DNA from 2 places in the Pantoea sp. XAF26B01_ASV70 genome. Region 2 is predicted to be linked to the other one. Evidence: predicted binding sites of a transcription regulator. Region 2 holds the regulator's gene; the other holds the start of a gene.
The links. The regulator Fur, encoded in region 2, represses iron uptake genes when iron is present. The targets are predictions, from matches to a motif close to ATAATAATGAGAACNACTATCAA.
Positions count from the first base shown of each region.

Region 1: the regulator Fur is predicted to act here: its motif matches at 3,018-3,040, upstream of exbB (tol-pal system-associated acyl-CoA thioesterase).

Region 1 is NZ_CM137251.1:669,450-674,892, reverse strand. It holds gene ACX8ZY_RS03240 (Csu type fimbrial protein) at 1-227, shown strand, start outside; gene tcuC (MFS transporter) at 224-1,546, opposite strand; gene exbD (TonB system transport protein ExbD) at 1,782-2,204, opposite strand; gene exbB (tol-pal system-associated acyl-CoA thioesterase) at 2,211-2,933, opposite strand; gene ACX8ZY_RS03220 (TRAP transporter substrate-binding protein) at 3,286-4,257, shown strand; gene ACX8ZY_RS03215 (TRAP transporter small permease) at 4,306-4,812, shown strand; gene ACX8ZY_RS03210 (TRAP transporter large permease) at 4,827-5,443, shown strand, end outside.
Region 2 is NZ_CM137251.1:3,057,959-3,063,401, forward strand. It holds gene seqA (replication initiation negative regulator SeqA) at 1-216, opposite strand, end outside; gene ybfF (esterase) at 467-1,231, shown strand; gene ybfE (LexA regulated protein) at 1,400-1,675, shown strand; gene fldA (flavodoxin FldA) at 1,808-2,338, shown strand; gene fur (ferric iron uptake transcriptional regulator) at 2,687-3,130, shown strand; gene ACX8ZY_RS14420 (hypothetical protein) at 3,202-3,597, opposite strand; gene glnS (glutamine--tRNA ligase) at 3,833-5,443, opposite strand, start outside.

The sequences.
Region 1 (5,443 bases), 1.8 Mb from region 2:
ATATGGCGAGCGGCGCGAATCGGCTAAGCTATGAAATTTATAAAAGTACCACCAGCAATCGCTGGGGATCGGCAGGCACTGAACGCTGGAGCAGTACCACCTCGACGGCGGTATCCACGGATGGACTGACGCGCGGTTTTAACTACACCGCGCGCATCCTGACCACGCAGAACACGCCGCCAGCCGGAAACTACAGCGACAGCGTGGTGGTCGATTTGTCGTTTTAGAGTGAAGCACTGACCGGCGTGCCGCTGTGACGGGTCTGATACTGCTTCACCATCCGGCCAATCAGCAACGTGCCGATCAACCCACAGACTGCGGCAAAGGTCAGCCAGACGCCCGGCATCGCTTTGTCACCGGTGGCATGGATCAGGTAGCTGGAGATGGCAGGCGTAAAGCCGCCAAACAGCGCCGTCGCCAGGCTGTAAGCCATGGAGAAACCGGCGGCGCGCACCTCCGCAGGCATGATCTCCGCCAGATAGACCACCATCGCGCCGTTATAGCTGGCATAGAGAAACGACAGCCACAGTTCCGCTTCCAGCAGGTGGGCGAAGCTGGCCGATCCCACCAGCCAGTGCAGCACCGGCCAGGTGGTGACAATCATCAGCAGGGTAAAAATGATCAGCAGCGGACGGCGACCGACGCGGTCCGACAACGCCCCCATCAGCGGCAGCCAGATGAGGTTTGAGACACCGACACAGAGCGTCACCAGGAACGCCTGCTTGTCACTCATCATCAACACCGTTTTACCAAAGGTCGGGGTAAAGGCGGTGATCATGTAGAACATCACCGTGGTGGTGACCACCATCAGCATCCCCGCCAGCACCAGCGCCCAGTTGCTGGCGACAGACCGCATGATTTCCGTCATGCTCGGATGATGTTTACGTTTGCTGAACGCCTCGGTCTCTTCCAGCATCCGGCGGATATAGAACAGGAACGGCACAATCAGACAGCCGATCACAAACGGGATACGCCAGCCCCACTCCGTCACCGCCTCTTTCGCCAGCAGATGATTCAGCATCAGACCCAGCAGAGCAGCAAAGATCACCGCAATCTGCTGGCTGCCCGACTGCCAGCTGACGAAAAAGCCTTTGCGTCCTTTGGGCGCGACTTCGGCCAGATAGACCGACACGCCACCCAGCTCCACGCCCGCCGAGAAGCCCTGCAACAGCCGTCCCAGCAGGATCAGAATCGGCGCTGCCACGCCCAGGGTGGCGTAGCCCGGCACCAGAGCGATAGTCAGGGTGCCCATCGCCATTAAGCCCAGCGTCAGCAGCAGCCCTTTGCGACGACCATGATGGTCGATGTAGGCACCGAGGATGATCGCCCCCAGCGGGCGCATCAGGAAGCCGGCACCAAAGGTCATCAGGGTCAGCATCAGGGAGGCAAACGGGTCATCACCGGGAAAGAAGGTTTTTGAAATGGCGGTGGCGTAGTAGCCAAACACCATAAAATCATACATCTCCAGGAAGTTACCACTGGTGACGGTGAAGATGGTTCGGGCGGCACTTTTCGGCGGCTTTTGTAAAGACGGGGTGTGACTCATAACGGCTTCCTGTTGTTTTTTAGCCGTTTTAGCCTGCCTGATGCGGGATTAATGTGACCTGGCTCACCATTGCACTTTACAAACCCATGTACATAAGTAACAACCAATTAACAAGTCAGTTCGAGGAGCATAAGTGATTACCCTGGCCCTGATTTGCCTGATTTTATAGGGCTGGAGAGCAGCCATAAAAAAAGGCGACCTGAACAGTCGCCTTTTTCCTGAGCCGGATAACCCGCTATTTCTTCACGGTTTCCATGCCCATCAGACCAATTTTCAGATAGCCCGCCGTGCGTAGCTTATCCATCACGCTCATCAGCGTTTCATAATCGACTGACTTATCCGCCTGGAAGAAAATGGTGGTCTCTTTATTGCCCTGGGTCTGGTTAGTCAGCACGTTAACCAGCGACTCCGGCGTGACCTGATCGTTACCGACGTAAAGCTGCTTATCCGCTTTAATCGACAGGTAAACCGGCTTTTCCGGACGCGGCTGCGGCGCGCTGGTTGAGGCGGGCAGATTGACGCGTACGTCGACCGTGGCCAGCGGCGCGGCCACCATAAAGATGATCAGCAGAACCAGCATGACGTCGATAAACGGCGTCACGTTGATCTCATGCATTTCACCATCCGTTTCCAGATCGTCGTTTAATCGCATTGCCATAAGAACTTACCCTAAGCGCAGTTTCTGAGCCGTCGCAGGACGCGGAACATCAGTTGCGACGGTGCCCAGATCGATATCACGGCTCTGCAGCAGCATCACCTGAGCGGCGACATCACCCAGCGAGGCTTTGTAGTTGGCGATCATGCGGGCAAAGACGTTGTAGATCACCACCGCCGGAATCGCAGCGATCAGGCCAATTGCGGTTGCCAGCAGCGCTTCGGCGATACCTGGTGCAACAACCGCAAGGTTCGTCGTCTGGGTTTTAGCGATGCCGATAAAGCTGTTCATGATGCCCCATACGGTGCCGAACAGGCCGATAAACGGCGCAACCGAACCGATGGTCGCCAGGAAGCCATTGCCCCGGCCTGCATGACGGCTGAACGCAGCGACGCGGCGCTCAAGGCGGAAACTGGTGCGATCTTTAATCCCGTTGGTATCTTCCACGCCAGCCGACAGTTCAAGCTCATTCTGCGCATCATTCAGCAGCACCACACTGTGGCTGTGGCCGGTAAACGACTGGGCAATGCGGGCGGCGTCATTCAGATTGCGGGCTTCGCTCAGCGCCAGATGCTCGCGCTTCAGGCGGCGCTTAGCGGCGCTGAGTTCGGCATATTTGCCGAAGAAGATCGCCCAGGTCACCACTGAGGCCAATAACAGGCCAATCATGACCACCTTTACCACGATATCGGCATGTTGATACATGCCCCAAACGGAGAGGTCCGTTTGCATCAAATCACTGGCTACCACGCTGCTTCTCCAACTTCTGATTCAGGGATGCGAGACAAGCGCGAATAATAGCAAAACGACGGCGAATTGATAGTAGTTCTCATTAGTATTTACAAAGCTGATCGACGCCATTTACCCGCAATTGACCAGGTTTAAACACTTTTGACAAGGATGTTTCGAAAATGTGAAGTTGCATGAAAATTTATTAAAACATCGTTTCAAAATGTGATGGCATTCATTCAATCAGCATTGCCGCATTTTACTGGCGCGCGTTTTCACTATGCTGGCTCCACACGGTTCTCTCCGGTTAGCCCCCGACGCCGGACGCCGTCCTACCTCAGCGGGAGACAAAATAATGAGAATGACGAAAACATGCCTGGCCAGTGCCCTGGCGGCGATGATGATGAGCGCCACCGCCACGGCACAGGTGATCAAAGTGGCTGAAGTCCAGCCTGCCGGTTATCCGACCGTGGTCGCCCTGCAGCACATGGGCGACAAACTCAAACAGGCCACCGATGGACGGCTGGAGATGAAGCTCTTCGCCGGTGGCGTGCTGGGGGACGAAGATCAGACGCTGCAACAGGTGCAGCTGGGCGCAATCGACATGATCCGTGTGTCGCTGGCGCCAGTCACCTCGATCGCCCCGGAAACCAGCGTGCTGACCCTGCCCTACATTTTCCGCGACATTGACCACATGCACAAAGTGCTGGATGGCGAGATAGGCCGCGAGATTGCCGACAAATTCGATAAAGATCCCAACGCCCGCATGGTGTTCCTGGGCTGGACCGATGCCGGTGAGCGCAACATGATCACCAAGAAGCCGCTGGCAAAACCGGAAGATCTCAAAGGCATGAAGATCCGGGTGCAGAACAGCGCCATCTCGCTGGCGACGCTGAAAGCGATGGGCGCGAATCCGGTGGCGATGGGCGTCAGTGAAGTGTTCAGTGCGATGCAGACCGGCGTGGTCGATGGCACCGAGAACAATCCACCGACCTTTGTCGCCCATAACTATATGCCGGTGGCGAAGTACTACACCCTCAGCGGCCACTTTATCCAGCCAGAGATGATCCTGTTTTCAAAACGCGCCTGGGATCGCCTGAAACCTGAGGATCAGGCGCTGCTGAAGAAGCTCGGCAAAGAGGCGCAGGATGAGGAGCGCCAGCTCTGGGCGACCTATACCGAAGAGTCGATCGCCAAAATGAAGGCAGGTGGCGTCACCTTCCAGCAGACCGACCGTGACTACTTCGTCAAAGCGACCCAGCCGGTGCGCGATCAGTTTGGCGGCAAATATCAGGATCTGATGACCCGGATCGCTGAGGTGAAATAACCCTTCCGCGCCACACTGCCGTGTGGCGTGCTTAATCAGGTATCAATTATGGCTGCTTATACACGTCTGATGGATGGGCTCTATCTGCTCTGCATGCTGGTGGCCGCCGTGGCACTGATGATTATGGTGACGGTGATCCCGATCGGGATCTTCGCCCGCTACGTGATGAACGGCGCGCTCTCCTGGCCGGAACCGGTGGCCATTATCTGCATGATCATTTTTACGTTTATTGGCGCACCGGTCGGACTGCGGGCCGGAACGCATATCTGCGTTTCCATGGTCACCGATCGCCTGTCACCCGCCCGGCAACGCCTGATGCTGCGCGTCAGCGATCTGCTGATGATCATCACCTGTCTGGTGATCTTTCAGGCCAGTTACAGCCTGTGCGAAGCGATGTGGGTACAGACGCTCGCTTCATTACCGGCAGTGACTTACGGCGAGATGTATCTGCCGATTCCGATTGGTGCGATCTTTACCCTGCTGTTTGTTGTTGAGCGATTGCTGACCGGCGATCAGAGCCAGCGGCCGATTGTCACGCTGGGCGGCACCCACTAACGCGGAGCAGAAAAATGGATGCATTGATCTTGATAGGCAGTTTGCTGGTGTTGCTGATGGTGGGTTTTCCGGTCGCCTTTGCGGTGGGGCTGAGCGCCTTTATTGGCGCCTGGTGGATCGATCTGCCGCTGGAAGCGGTGGTGATTCAGGTGACCAACGGCATTAACAAATTTTCGCTGCTGACTATCCCGTTCTTTATTCTCGCGGGTGCGATTATGGCGGAGGGCGGGATTGCCCGGCGGCTGGTCAACTTCGCCTATATCTTTGTCGGCTTTATTCGCGGTGGCCTGTCGCTGGTGAACATTGTCGCCTCCACCTTCTTTGGCGCGATTTCCGGCTCATCGGTGGCGGATACCGCCTCGATTGGCTCGGTGATGATTCCGCAGATGGAGGAGAAAGGCTATCCGCGTGATTTCGCCGCCGCCGTCACCGCCAGCGGCTCAGTGCAGGCGGTGCTGACGCCACCCAGCCACAACTCGGTGATTTACTCGCTGGCGACCGGCGGCATGGTGACCATCTCCTCGCTGTTTGTTGCCGGTATCTTTCCCGGCCTGCTGCTGGGGGGCTGCCTGATGATAATGTGCCTGGGTTTTGCCCATAAACGCGGCTATCCCAAAGGAGAACGTATTCC
Region 2 (5,443 bases):
CGCGCGGACACGATCCTGCGGGCGCGAACCCACAGACGCAGGCTGGGACTCTTTCGCTGCATCTTTTGAGGCTGGCTGTGCAGGCGAAGCGGGTGCAGTCTGACCGGCCGTGAACTTCAGCATACGACGCAGAATGTCGGATGCGCTTTCACCAATGTGTTGCGTGTGGCTGGCAATATAACGGTAGAGCTCTTCGTCAACTTCGATCGTTTTCATCTTATTCCGTACGGTTCTTTCTCATGACAGAACCACCTGTTTCCTGAAAAGCTCTGAGTATAGTCAGGCAATTCAAAGGGTGTGTGGGTTCTAACATCAGGATTATAAAGTTAAAGTCAGGCGGGTTGTTAGCAATCAAACGGTTTACGGGCAAAAGTCAGAATATGTCCTAATGCCGCCGGAACCGGCGCGCCTGAAAAGGTGAAACCATGATAACCTAAGCTCAGGTCTCAAACTTAAGAACTTTGCTATGATTTTGAACGCCCGTCTGCAAACTGAACAATCCCCTGCTGATTCTCTGCCCATCCTGCTTATTCACGGTCTGTTTGGCAGTCTCGATAACCTTGGCGTGCTGGCGCGCGGGCTGAAAGATGCCGGTCCGTTGCTGCAGGTAGATGTCCGCAACCACGGACTTTCACCACGATCTGACGAGATGAACTACGCTGTAATGGCGCAGGATATGGTCGAAACACTGGATGCACATGGCATTGATCGCGTCGCGGTGATCGGACACTCGATGGGCGGTAAAATCGCCATGACCATGAGCGCGCTGGTGCCGGAACGCATTGAGCGCCTGGTGATGATCGATATCGCCCCGGTGGATTACCAGACGCGCCGTCATGACCAGATATTTGCCGGCATTCGTGCCGTCACCGATGCGGGCGTCTCATCCCGCAGCGAGGCGGCGAAGGTCATGCGAACGCTGATCGAGGAAGAAGGGGTGATCCAGTTCCTGCTGAAATCCTTCCAGGAGGGGGAGTGGCGCTTCAACGTTCCGGTGCTGTGGGATAACTACACCACGATCTCTGGCTGGCAGCCGGTTCCCGCCTGGAATCACCCGGCGCTGTTTATTCGCGGCGGCGACTCCAGCTACCTGGATAACAGCTATCGCGATGCGTTGCTGCAGCAGTTCCCGGCCGCTCAGGCGCATGTGATCGGTGGCGCAGGACACTGGGTTCATGCAGAGAAACCCGATGCCGTTTTGCGCAGTGTCCGTCGCTTTTTTGCGCTTTAAAAGCAAATAGATGGCGGCAAAGGTTTAGGATTGGCGTCCGGCGTAAGCGTGAAGTATGATGGCGCGCTAAAATTTTGCCGCGGGTCAGTTTTGCTGCGGCAATGGCCAATAATTTATAATCTGCGCGGTGAGTGTCTGGCGCCCGCCCCCATTCAGTTTTACTAAGCCATGGCAAAAGAACAGACTGACCGCACGACGCTCGATCTCTTTGCTGATGAGCGCCGCCCCGGTCGACCCAAAACCAGTCCGCTTTCGCGTGATGAACAGCTGCGCATTAACAAGCGCAATCAACTGAAACGTGACAAAGGACGCGGGCTTCGTCGTGTCGAACTGAAAATGAACAGTGACGCCGTCGATGCACTCAATACGCTGGCAGAACAGCGCAATCTCAGCCGTAGCGAACTGATTGAACAGATGCTACTGGCACAGCTCAAACTGGATTAATGCGGGCAAATCGCACGCAGAGGCAAATGTCGGGGCTTTAACCGTTCACCGGTTTTCTCTCGTCTGCTATTATTCGCTGAAATGTGCTGCGGCACACATCTCATCATCAGGATTTAAGAGGTTATTTTACTCATGGCACTCGTAGGCATCTTCTTCGGCAGCGATACCGGCAATACCGAAAACATTGCAAAAATGATCCAGAAACAGCTGGGTACAGATGTTGCAGAAGTCCATGACATCGCAAAAAGCACAAAAGAAGATCTGGAAGCGTTTGATATCCTGCTGCTGGGTATTCCGACCTGGTACTACGGCGAAGCGCAGTGCGACTGGGATGACTTTTTCCCGACGCTGGAAGAGATCGATTTTAACGGCAAGCTGGTTGCGCTGTTTGGCTGTGGCGACCAGGAAGATTACGCAGAGTATTTCTGTGATGCCATGGGCACGATTCGCGACATTATCGAACCGCACGGTGCCGTGATTGTCGGACACTGGCCAACTGAAGGCTATCACTTCGAAGCCTCGAAAGGCCTGGCCGATGATACCCACTTCCTGGGCCTGGCCATTGACGAAGATCGCCAGCCTGAGCTGACCAGCCAGCGTGTGGAGCAGTGGGTTAAGCAGATTTTTGATGAACTGCAGCTGAAAGAGATCATCGAAGCCTGATCCTGCCCGACTCAATGTGAGCGCCAGCTCACATTGAGGCAATGAAAATGCCTATAGAAATAATAGCCACATTTTTTTAACTTTCTCCGTTTAATCTGTAGAATACCCGCATCGATCTTCCGCTTATTTTCTCAGGCGGCAAGACTAAGTGATGTGCTAACAGACCTCTGTCAGAATCTTCCCCGGCCCGGTGACGAATCCCCAATAGCCCATGATGATTCAGACACGCCCTCTGGTTTTCATTTCATCGCTTCAGTTCTATAATGAGACGCAAATGAGAATGAGCACAGATCGACATTCAAGGCGATAAGCCACAAAAGTGAATATTAGTAACAGGACAAAATCCGCATGACTGACAACAACACCGCATTAAAGAAGGCTGGCCTGAAAGTAACGCTGCCCAGACTGAAAATTCTGGAAGTGCTTCAGGAACCTGAGTGCCATCACGTCAGTGCGGAAGATTTGTATAAACGCCTGATCGACATTGGCGAAGAGATTGGCCTGGCGACCGTTTACCGTGTTCTGAACCAGTTTGATGATGCCGGTATTGTGACTCGTCACAACTTTGAAGGCGGCAAGTCTGTCTTCGAACTGACGCAGCAGCATCACCACGATCACCTGATCTGCCTGGATTGCGGCAAGGTTATCGAGTTCAGCGACGAATCGATTGAAACGCGTCAGCGTGAAATCGCGACCCGCCATGGCATCAAGCTGACCAACCACAGCCTCTATCTCTATGGACACTGTACGCTGGGCGATTGCCGTGAAGACGAAACGCTGCACGACCAGTAACGCTGGCGCGGCCTGAAATAAAAAAACCGGTGAATTCACCGGTTTTTTTTCGTCTGTTTTCTGCCCTCACCTCAGGCGACCAGCGTCTCCTGCAGATAGCGCCAGCGTGGAATGGAGCTGCTGCAATCCAGAATGGCCAGCGAAATGCGGCTCTGGTTATTGCCGTTCATCATCTGCATTTCGCGATACTGTACGACGATCTCTTTTTCATGATGAGAGAGAATGACATGTTCACAGGTGGCAATGCGCATCCCTTCCCGCTGCCCTTGTAACTGCTGGAAAAGATCCTCGACCTCGTTCAGATTGTACTCTTTGCCCTTTGGGGTCACCATGCGAAATTCAGGATGAAAATAGGACATCAGCAGCTGGAAACTGTCATCAGATCCGGCTGGCTGATTAAAAATACGTTCAATGAGCTGATGTAAAACGACGACACTGTGTTTGGCTTCCTGGGCGAGAACTGTCATTTTTTTTCCTTCTGTAACCCGCTTTGCAACCTCTGAGAGCGGATAGCCTACCTGAAAGCTGACAATTCACATCCTGAAATTGATTAATTTTTTTAAACTCAGATTACTCCCACAAGTCGGTATTGAACCGGTTGTGGTTAGTGCAGAATAAACGTCGGCGATGGTAAAAATCGGGGCAATAAAAAAGGGCGATAAATCGCCCTTTTGTCATTTTATGAGGTCAGCCCCAAAAAATTTATTCGCCCGTTTTGGTCCAGGTATCACGAAGACCGACGGTGCGGTTAAACACCAGTTGCGTCGGTTTCGAGTAAACGCTGTCGGCGCAGAAATAACCTTCACGTTCAAACTGAAACGGTGTTGTCGGTTCCACATCGCGCAGGCTGGGTTCAACAAAGCCGTTTTTGATGGTCAGTGACTCAGGATTAATGACCGCCAGGAAATCCTCTGCAGCAGCCGGGTTTGGCACACTGAACAGACGATCATACAGACGGAACTCAGCTGGCTGCGCGTGATCCGCAGAAACCCAGTGAATCACGCCTTTGACTTTGCGGCCATCGGCTGGATCTTTGCTCAGCGTATCAACATCGCTGGTGCAGTAGATGCAGGTAATGTTGCCCGCTTCATCTTTGGCGACCCGCTCAGCACGAATCACATAGGCGTTACGCAGGCGGACTTCTTTGCCCAGCACCAGACGCTTATATTGTTTGTTCGCCTCTTCACGGAAATCCGCGCGATCGATCCAGATCTCGCGGCTGAACGGCACTTCACGCGTGCCCATCTCCGGTTTACCCGGATGATTTGGCATGGTGACGATTTCGCTATGGCCTGCTGGCAGGTTTTCGATCACCACTTTAAGCGGATCTAAAACCGCCATGGCGCGGGGCGCATTCTCGTTGAGATCATCGCGGATACAGGACTCCAGCGAAGCCATCTCCACGATGTTATCCTGCTTGGTCACGCCAATACGACGACAGAACTCACGGATAGAAGCGGCGGTGTAACCACGACGACGCAGACCTGAAACGGTCAGCATGCGCGGATCGTCCCACCCTTCTACGTGCTTCTCGGTCACCAGCTGAGTGAGTTTACGTTTCGACATCACCGCATACTCCAGATTCAGGCGCGAGAATTCATACTGACGCGGATGAACCGGAATAGTGATGTTGTCCAGCACCCAGTCATAGAGACGGCGGTTGTCCTGGAACTCCAGCGTACAGAGCGAGTGCGTAATGCCTTCCAGCGCATCGGAGATGCAGTGGGTAAAGTCATACATCGGGTAGATGCACCACTTATTGCCGGTCTGGTGGTGTTCCGCGAACTTGATGCGGTAAAGCACCGGATCGCGCATCACGATGAAATTAGAGGCCATGTCGATTTTGGCGCGCAGACAGGCGGTGCCTTCGGCAAACTCACCGTTTCGCATCTTCTCAAACAGCGCCAGATTCTCTTCCACGCTGCGATCGCGATAAGGGCTGTTTTTACCCGGCTCTTTCAGGGTGCCGCGATATTCACGAATCTCATCCGGACTCAGTTCATCAACGTAGGCCAGTCCTTTGGAAATCAGCTCGATGGCATAGTTGTAGAGCTGATCGAAATAGTTTGATGAGTAACAGACCTCACCGCTCCACTCAAAACCCAGCCACTGAACGTCACGCTTGATGGATTCAACGAATTCCATATCCTCTTTAACCGGATTGGTATCGTCGAAACGCAGGTTGCATTGCCCCTGATAATCCTGGGCGATGCCAAAATTCAGACAGATCGATTTCGCATGACCAATATGCAGATAGCCATTGGGCTCCGGCGGAAAACGGGTATGCACGCTGCTGTGCTTACCGCTCGCCAA